Regions from separate parts of the Vibrio sp. SCSIO 43133 genome, predicted to be linked through region 1. Evidence: riboswitches for the same ligand, from Rfam matches in the RefSeq annotation. Region 1 holds a riboswitch; each other region holds the start of a gene.
The links. Region 1 has a riboswitch for thiamine pyrophosphate ahead of thiD (bifunctional hydroxymethylpyrimidine kinase/phosphomethylpyrimidine kinase). Riboswitches for the same ligand answer to the same signal wherever they lie in the genome.
Positions count from the first base shown of each region.

Region 2: linked by a shared signal. The riboswitch ahead of thiC (phosphomethylpyrimidine synthase ThiC) and the one ahead of thiD (bifunctional hydroxymethylpyrimidine kinase/phosphomethylpyrimidine kinase) in region 1 are both predicted to bind thiamine pyrophosphate.
Region 3: linked by a shared signal. The riboswitch ahead of thiB (thiamine ABC transporter substrate binding subunit) and the one ahead of thiD (bifunctional hydroxymethylpyrimidine kinase/phosphomethylpyrimidine kinase) in region 1 are both predicted to bind thiamine pyrophosphate.

Region 1 is NZ_CP068024.1:2,901,796-2,904,934, reverse strand. Features, by position in the region: gene JKJ11_RS13650 (ABC transporter ATP-binding protein) at 12-752, opposite strand; gene thiD (bifunctional hydroxymethylpyrimidine kinase/phosphomethylpyrimidine kinase) at 749-1,570, opposite strand; TPP riboswitch at 1,641-1,742, opposite strand; gene JKJ11_RS13640 (glycosyl hydrolase family 18 protein) at 2,083-3,139, shown strand, end outside.
Region 2 is NZ_CP068024.1:3,531,485-3,534,623, forward strand. Features, by position in the region: gene thiC (phosphomethylpyrimidine synthase ThiC) at 1-1,220, opposite strand, end outside; TPP riboswitch at 1,338-1,436, opposite strand; gene crcB (fluoride efflux transporter CrcB) at 1,493-1,876, opposite strand; gene JKJ11_RS16480 (multicopper oxidase family protein) at 2,025-3,139, opposite strand, start outside.
Region 3 is NZ_CP068024.1:346,918-350,056, forward strand. Features, by position in the region: gene mpl (UDP-N-acetylmuramate:L-alanyl-gamma-D-glutamyl-meso-diaminopimelate ligase) at 1-765, shown strand, start outside; gene JKJ11_RS01825 (flavin prenyltransferase UbiX) at 765-1,385, shown strand; TPP riboswitch at 1,463-1,569, shown strand; gene thiB (thiamine ABC transporter substrate binding subunit) at 1,654-2,622, shown strand; gene thiP (thiamine/thiamine pyrophosphate ABC transporter permease) at 2,746-3,139, shown strand, end outside.

The DNA.
Region 1 (3,139 bases):
TGTTAAGACTGTCACGAGTGTCCCCCTAAATGTTCTAGGATGGATTGTTGGATGGTTGCGAATTCGCCATCGATATCTCTAGGAATTGCCGATTGTGGAGGGATGATTTTATTGAGCTGAGCGGGTTTCCCGTTCATGACCAATATTTGCTCGCCGAGCCTCAAGGCTTCTTGAGGATCGTGGGTGATCAATAACACTGTTTTATCACACAACAACTGAGCGGCAAGATTTTGCAATTTATGTCTAGTGACGGCATCAAGCGCAGAAAATGGCTCGTCCATCAACACTATCGATTTGTCTTGCATTAAAGTTCGAGCTAAGGCAACGCGCTGTTTTTGTCCGCCAGATAGTTCGTTGGGAAGAACATTCGCTTTGCTATCGAGTCCAACCTGTTTCAATAACGCCATAGCTTTGGCTTTCGTATTGGCTTCGACACGCTGACCATTTAAACGTGTAGCTAAACACACATTATCAACAACGGTTAACCAAGGCATAAGTAAGTCTTGCTGCGCCATGTAGGCTACGTTGCTCGACAACTGAGTAAGGCTAGGAACTACAGTTTTGGCGGTAAAGGTGACTTTTTCCGTTAGTAGCCCAGCGATATAGCGCAGCAATGTCGACTTCCCGCAGCCACTAGGTCCTAACAAAGCGGTCCAGCTTCCCGCTTCAAACTGTACGCTCAAGTCTGAGAATATCGGTTGAGCGTCACCTAAATAGGTGAGCGTGGCGTTTTCAATACGAATATCGTTCATCGGTTCAGCGCGTAAAAGTGGTGAACAGGACCGTGCCCCTTACCGATGTCGAGCTCATCGGCGTGGGCAATTGCTTGAGTAATGTAGCTTTTACCGTTGGAGACCGCTTGATGTAAGGAATTATTTTGAGCCAAGTAAGACGCGATGGCAGAGCTTAATGTGCAACCTGTACCATGAGTATTCTTGGTATTGATACGCGTTGTTTCAAAGATAGACACATCATTTTGAGTAATCAGTAAGTCATTACTGCTGGAGTCTGACTCAAGGTGACCACCTTTAAGCAAAATCGCTGACGTATTGAGTTCGCGTAACTGGTCAATCAACGCTTCCATGTCATTTTGGGATTGCGGAACTTGGGTGCCAAGTAGGGCTGCACCTTCAGGTAAATTAGGTGTGATCACTGTCGCTAAAGGTAGTAATTCCGTTTTTAACGCATCAATAGCGGAAGGTTCTAATAGCAGGTCGCCACTGGTAGCGACCATGACAGGGTCTAGAACCACATGCTTTGGCTGATATTGACGAATCTTTTCAGCCACAGCGCGAATAATATTGGCGTCAGCAAGCATACCGATCTTTACCGCCACTACATCTAAGTCGCTGAATACCGCGTCTAATTGCGCCTGAACAAATTGAGGATCGATGCCGAGAATACCAGATACACCTTGCGTGTTTTGGGCGGTCAATGCAGTAATGACTGAGCACGCATAAGAACCTGTTGCTGAGATGGCTTTAATGTCAGCCTGAATTCCAGCGCCACCGCCAGAATCGGAGCCAGCGATCGTCAATACAATAGGAGTTTTAGAGGTTGATGATGTCATATCATGTTCCTTTTCAGGGTAGGAACACAAAATAGGCAGGGCAAAGATCCACTGCGGACGCAGAGTCTTAGTGCGGTGTCTATCAGTTCCCTACGCCAGTGCTAACTGAATCAGGTTCAACGGGTCTCACCACTTTGGTGATCTCAGCGAAAACGCTCCCCGACTAATGAGAAAGGACATTGTTATACAAGCGCTGGTTTTTTTCCAGAATTAAAACGTGAGCTCATCGACTTAAACGGAAAATACCTCCGAGTGCGCTTATTTTCTTGGTGAATGGGTTTGGTGTTTTTTAAGGAAGGAGGTGCCATCACAAGAATAAAATTCTGGGCACAAAGTAAAAATGTGAATGAAAATTCTTGTTACATATTGAGTATTTTTGAGTGGTGACTCGAAGTGAGTTTATTTTTTGAACACAAAATAAACCCCAAGTTCTATTAATTGTTCTCGATGTTCACACTTTTATAACAGGTGTGAGCAGCGTCATTAGACCTTTCAGGGAAAGAGAACAAATAATGAAAAATCTATTATTAGGGGTATCGGCGGTTGCTTTGGCGGTAAGCCAAAGTGTCAATGCCGCGCCAGCAAAACCCTCAATTGACGTCTGGGGCTCGAATAATCTGCAGTTTTCGAAAATCCAATTGGCTATGGAGACCACCTCTGGCTACGACCAGATGGTTCAATACAACGATCTAGCAGAGATCAAAATCACATTTAATCAGTGGAGTGGTACCACTGGAGATACTTATAACATCTACTTCGATGGTAACAAGGTGGCGACAGGGCCAATAACTGGTAGCCAAACAACCGCTACGTTTGGTTATGGTCAGGGTGGTTTGTATCAAATGCAAGTGGAAGCGTGTGATGCAACGGGATGTAGCAAAAGTGCGCCAATGGAGCTGGTGGTTGCTGATACTGATGGCTCTCATCTAGCCCCTTTGACAATGAATATTGACCCCAACAACAAGTCTTATAATACCGACCCTAATATGGTCGTCGGCACCTACTTTGTGGAATGGGGAATTTATGGGCGTGACTACACAGTAGACAACATTCCGGCCGACAACCTAACCCACATTATCTATGGTTTTATCCCGATTTGTGGTCCTAATGAATCGGTGAAATCTGTGGGAGGCAACAGCTTTAATGCTCTGCAAACCGCCTGTAAGGGCATGCAAGACTTTGAAGTGGTTATTCACGACCCTTGGGCAGCGTACCAGAAAAGCTTCACTCAAGCTGGTCATGACTACAACACGCCAATTAAAGGCAACTATGCCATGTTAATGGCACTAAAGCAGCGTAATCCCGATCTTAAAATTCTCCCTTCCATTGGTGGTTGGACTCTTTCAGACCCATTTTACAGCTTTACCGATAAAGCCAATCGAGACATATTTGTCGCGTCTGTGAAACGCTTCCTCAATACGTGGAAGTTCTATGATGGCGTGGATATCGATTGGGAGTATCCGGGTGGGGATGGCGCTGCATCAGACTTAGGTGACCCAGTAAACGATGGACCGGCTTACATTGATTTGATGAGCGAACTGCGAGCTATGTTGGATGAGCTTGAAGCAG
Region 2 (3,139 bases), 630 kb from region 1:
GCAAACTGAGCTTCATCATTGGCATCCGCAATAGAGCCAGGGCGTAAGCCATCTCCTAAGGAAAGAGCCACGTCATAGCGTGCACATATCTCACAGATTTCTTTGAAGTTGGTATAGAGGAAACTCTCCTCGTGGTGGGCAAGACACCACTTAGCAATAATGGATCCGCCGCGAGATACGATTCCAGTAACACGTTTAGCAGTCATCGGAATATGACTCAGAAGTAAGCCAGCATGTATAGTAAAGTAGTCAACGCCCTGCTCTGCTTGCTCGATAAGCGTATCACGCATAACTTCCCAAGTAAGATTTTCAGCAACCCCATTCACCTTCTCTAAGGCTTGATACATAGGAACCGTACCAATTGGCACTGGGCTATTTCTTAATATCCACTCTCTGGTTTCGTGGATATTACGGCCCGTCGACAAATCCATTACCGTATCGGCTCCCCAACGAGTACCCCAAACAAGTTTTTCTACTTCTTCTTCAATCGATGAAGTTACTGATGAATTGCCGATATTGGCATTAACCTTCACCAAGAAATTGCGTCCAATGATCATTGGCTCTGACTCGGGGTGGTTAATATTGGAAGGAATGATCGCGCGCCCTTCAGCGACCTCTTTTCGAACGAATTCTGGCGTAATCTCTTTAGGTAGGTTAGCACCAAAGTGCTGACCCGGATGCTGCTGGGTGAGCATTTCATCATTGAGTTTTTGACGTCCCATATTCTCGCGTATCGCGATGTATTCCATTTCAGGGGTAATGATGCCTTTCCTAGCATAATGGAGCTGAGTAACACATGCGCCCTCTACACCTCGTCGGATACGGGGAAGCTGGCCATAGCGAAGCTCATCAAGCGTCTCATCCTCAAGTCTCTCTTTGGCAAATTCAGAGCTCACACCGGCTAATACTTCCGTATCAGAACGTTCATCAATCCATTGTTCTCTTAACTTTGGTAGGCCTGAATAGAGGTCAATATGGTGGTTTGGATCGGTATAAACACCGGACGTGTCATAGACATGAATAGGTTCGTTGGGAACATAGATAGGATTATCTTGACTGCCTCCTATTAGGCTATCGGCCAACGATATCTCGCGCATAGGGACTTGTATGTCACTGCGGCTACCTTGAATATAGGTCTTCTGAGAGTTTGGATAGGGAGTCACCGATAGCGTATCGATGAAGTTTTTTGCTTCCAGTCTGCTTTGCTTACGTGTCGACATAGCATTTCCTTATATATCATATAGTTATAAAAGATAAATGCTTGACGGATGTATGAGTACAAGAGGTATCAACCACAATAGCTTGCGCTATTTGATAAATAAAAGAGGGAGGGTTTCCATTTTATTTCTCCTGTTCCCTTCGCTGGTACTAACCAGATCAGGTTCAACGGATCCCGAATTAACGGTCTCAGCCCTAAGGCACTCCGACAAGTATTGAAGCGATTATAGAATAATTAGTTCCGATTTTTCAACCAAACTATGTATCTTTTTGTTTAACTTTTGATCAGCAACTGAAACCCTATCCAGCATGCAGAGATACTTAGAACCACATTGAGTAGAACATTAAGTCCCATTTTCAAAAATGCTCCCTGTTGCATCAAGAGTACATTGTCCATGGAAAACGTAGAAAAGGTAGTTAAAGCGCCAAGAAACCCAAGACCTATTATTTGACGCCATGGTTCTGGGGCAAGTACCTCAGTCTCAAAAGCGGCTATGAGTAACCCCATAATAAACGAACCAACTACGTTAACGGTAAGTGTCCCATAAGGGAACCCTCGACCAAAAAGTACAATACATAATTCTGAAACTAAGTAGCGTGAGCATGCACCAAAAGCACCACCTATCGCTATAAAACCTAAAACTGCAAACTGACCCATCATCGAGTACCTAAAATTAAATGCCTATAGAGCTAATAGTATACGAACACTTGATGATTTCGACAGAAGTCAGCGAAAATTATGTTTTCATAAGACACAGATAGTCTATCGTTTGTAGTCAAAATTTAAAACGTTACAGGAGTCACTTTTAACTCACTTTGACGTATCCCATTAGTCCTGTCTTCATATGTTCAATAACATGACAGTGATACATCCAGCTTCCAGGGTTATCTGCAACAAATGCAACTTTTGCTCTGCCGTTTTTTCCAAGTAACACAGTGTCGGTATGAAATGGCTCGACCTCTTTGTCATCCAGCTCAAGCACTGTAAAAGTATGACCATGTAGATGAATAGGATGGTGATACTGTGTGACATTTCTGAGATCGAAAATATAAGTACGGCCCAACTCCAACTCTGCAATAGGATCTGGTATTTTATCTTCACTCATGCCTTCCCAAGCTCTTTTGTTCATTAACCAGAACTTAGGTATAGCTTTACCGTCTTTACTTGCTGGAGTAACAGCCCCTTCCCACTCGAAGACAAAGTCCTTGGTGATGGCATTCGATAGGTCAGGCTTTGGAATTGGGTTTAATGGTAAGGATGGTATCTTTTGTTCCTTAGCAACGCCCTCACCTTTGACTGAGAAAGAACAAAGAGGAAATGGGAAGTTACCCTTTAGGTGGCGAACATAAACTGTAGAACCATCTTGCTTAGGGGCAACTATGGCCAAATCAAGACGCATACCTGGGCCCATTTTATGGTCAGTAAGCTTATACGGAGTGGATATTGGGTTTCCATCGATAGCAATTACCCAAGCTGTCGCACCTTCTACAGCGATCTTATAAGTTAAGGTATTATCAACATTTACCACACGCGCTCTAATAAGCCCGTTAGGACGAACTTTGTAATTAGGTTCATTGGTACCATTAACTGTTCCCCACTCACCAGGAGTACCCATACGAGCGCTATATCGGGGAATCATTAGCTGCTTCCAATTACCTTTTTTGTCTATGTGCCAATTTTTTAATACTAATTCCATATCATGATCGAATTCTAAAGGCTCGCTCTCTTCAACAATAAGCGCTCCAACCAGTCCCTTGCCGAGTTGAACCACGCTATTCATATGAGGGTGATACCAAAAGGTTCCGGCATCTGGCGGCGTAAATTCATAGATAAAGGTTTCATTAGGCATTATCGGGGGCTGACTTAGGAAAGGTACGCCATCCATCTCGATAGGTATTCGAAGTCCGTGCCAGTGAATCG
Region 3 (3,139 bases), 1.0 Mb from region 1:
GATCTTGAAGCCATCAAACGACAATTTCATCATTTAGTTCGCACTGTTCCTGGAAACGGCCGCATCCTTGCTCCACGTAAAGATAAGGCGTTGGGTGACGTACTAGGAAGAGGGTGTTGGAGTGAAGTGGAACACACGGGAGAGAATGCGGATTGGCATGCTAACAAGTTAAAGCGTGATGGTTCGCATTTTGAAGTGTACCTACATGGCAGCAAAGTCGGGGAAGTTAAGTGGGAGCTAGTGGGGGACCATAATGTCGATAACGCCCTGATGGCTATTGCTGGAGCAAGGCATGTTGGCGTGACTCCGGATCTTGCGTGCGAAGCATTAGGCAAGTTTATCAATACCAAGCGACGCTTGGAGCTGAAGGGCGAAGTGAATCAAGTCACGGTATACGATGATTTTGCCCATCATCCAACGGCAATTGAACTGACTTTAGGCGGTTTACGTAACAAGGTCGGCAAGCAGCGAATCCTAGCTGTTTTAGAGCCACGCAGTGCCACCATGAAACGCGGCGTGCACAAAGAGACATTAGCGCAATCGCTCACTCAAGCCGATGCGGTGTTCTTATTCCAACCCGACAATATTGATTGGTCAGTAGAAGAGATTGCGCACTCATGCTCGCAACCAGCCACAGTCAGTGACTCTATTGATGAACTGGTGCAGGCCATTGTTGAACAGGCTCAACCAGGCGATCAAATTCTGGTGATGAGCAATGGTGGCTTTGGTGGTATTCATCAAAAATTATTAGAGGCATTAGCGTAATGAAACCCGTAGAGAAAGCGATCACGCTGGCATTTACTGGTGCATCTGGCGCTCCTTATGGGATGCGCCTCCTTGAGTGTTTGTTAGCTCAAGATTATACCGTGTACTTATTGATCTCTTCCGCTGCGAGAGTGGTGTTGGCGACTGAACATAATATTAAACTGCCGAGCGGTCCGGATGCCGCGCACAAAGCACTAGTACAAAAACTGAATTGCTCGCCAGATAAGCTGGTGGTGTGTGGTAAAGAAGATTGGTTTTCACCAGTGGCTTCCGGGTCAGCAGCGCCTAAACAGATGATCGTCTGCCCATGCTCGGCTGGTAGTGTGGCTGCGATTGCTCATGGGATGTCTGATAACTTAATTGAGCGTGCTGCTGACGTGGTAATGAAAGAGCGTGGTCAACTTCTCCTAGTGGTACGCGAGACGCCATTTTCAACCATACACCTAGAAAACATGCACAAACTTTCGCAAATGGGCGTGACCATCATGCCAGCTGCGCCTGGCTTTTATCATCAGCCAGAATCTATTGAGGATTTAGTCGACTTTATTGTGGCTCGTGTGCTTGACCATATGGGTATCGACCAAACTCTCGTGCCTCGCTGGGGCTACGATCAGCGATAAATCCACATCAATCAAACGAGTTTAGGGATAGATTTGGCGAATCTGTGACGAAAAGGTTACAATTCGCTTTCTAAAGGTTGTGACTCACGGGGTGCACTAGCAGTGGTGCTGAGAGAAGGTAATACCTGACACCCGTATACCTGATCCAGATAATGCTGGCGTAGGGATGAGAACTCCGTTCTATGGAGGCTTTTTCTGGATCATATAATATAAAAATATATATCTAAGGATAGAACCAGTGAAAGTACATCAACTCGCTAAACTTGCTTTGGCAACGACACTTCTAAGTGCCTCTCAACTCGCTGCGGCGAATACACTTACCGTTTATACCTATGATTCGTTTGCTTCAGATTGGGGCCCTGGTCCAGCGATTGAAAAAGCATTTGAAGCTAAATGTGGATGCGATCTCAATTTTGTTGCACTAGATGATGGTGTCTCGATTCTAAACCGCCTGCGTCTAGAAGGCTCCAGCTCCCAAGCCGATGTCGTACTTGGCCTCGATAATAACTTAATGAGTGAAGCGAAAGCCTCTGGCTTGTTGGCTAAACACAATGCTGATCTTTCTGTGCTTGAGTTACCAAACGGCTGGAGTGACGATGTTTTTGTTCCTTTCGATTACGGTTACTTTGCGTTTGTTTACAACAAAGAAAAGGTAAAGAATCCACCGAAAAGCCTGAAAGAGTTGGTTGAGCAACGTGATGACCTTAAGGTGATTTATCAAGATCCTCGCACTTCAACTCCGGGTCAAGGACTCTTACTTTGGATGAAGTCTGTTTATGGTGATGACTCCAGTGAGGCATGGCAAAAGCTCGCGAAAAAGACCGTAACTGTGACCAAAGGTTGGTCGGAAGCGTACTCTATGTTCCTTGAGGGAGAGTCTGACTTGGTTCTCTCTTACACGACCTCTCCGGCTTACCATATTATTGCCGAGCAAGATAAGCGATTTGCAGCCGCAGACTTTTCGGAAGGCCATTACACTCAGGTGGAAGTGGCGGCTAAAGTGGCTAGCAGTGACAAGCAAAAGTTGGCTGATGAATTTATGCAATTTATCGTCTCAGAAGACTTTCAATCAAAAATCCCAACAGGCAACTGGATGTATCCTGTTGTTGAGAGCAAGCTGCCTGAAGGTTTTGAGAGCTTAACCATTCCAAGTGAGGCGCTGACATTTAGTCCAGATGAAGTGGCGAATAACCGTAAGGCTTGGATTCGCGAGTGGCAGTCTGCGCTGATTAAGTAGTATTGGCATCTAAGAAAATCTACAGATTATCGCCCCTGTACAAGCAGGGGCAAGCCAATACTGCACCAGAGCTTCACTGGTGTGACGAATCGTTATCGTGTCTACTTCTCCATTGAGGTTATTGTGACCCAAATACCAAAATCAGGTTTAGTGATTGCTTTGCTCATTGCCATATATGTGCTGGCTTCGTTGTGGACACTGCTTTCCTACTCGTCAATGACTGATATTGCTCTGCTGTTTACGGACCCATACTATCAGCACGTAGCCAAATTTAGCTTTTGGCAAGCAAGTCTATCAACGTTGCTAAGTGTAGGGCTTGCTATCCCAGTGGCACATGCGTTTTCTCGTCGCCATTTTTGGGGAAGATCATGGTTGCTCAAATTGTTTGCGACCACCTTGGTGATGCCAGTACTGGTCGGTGTGTTTGGCATTGTCGCCATTTATGGCAATCAAGGCGTTATTGCTCAATGGTGGCTCACTTCGAACGATTCTATGCCGTTTTCCCTCTATGGCTTGA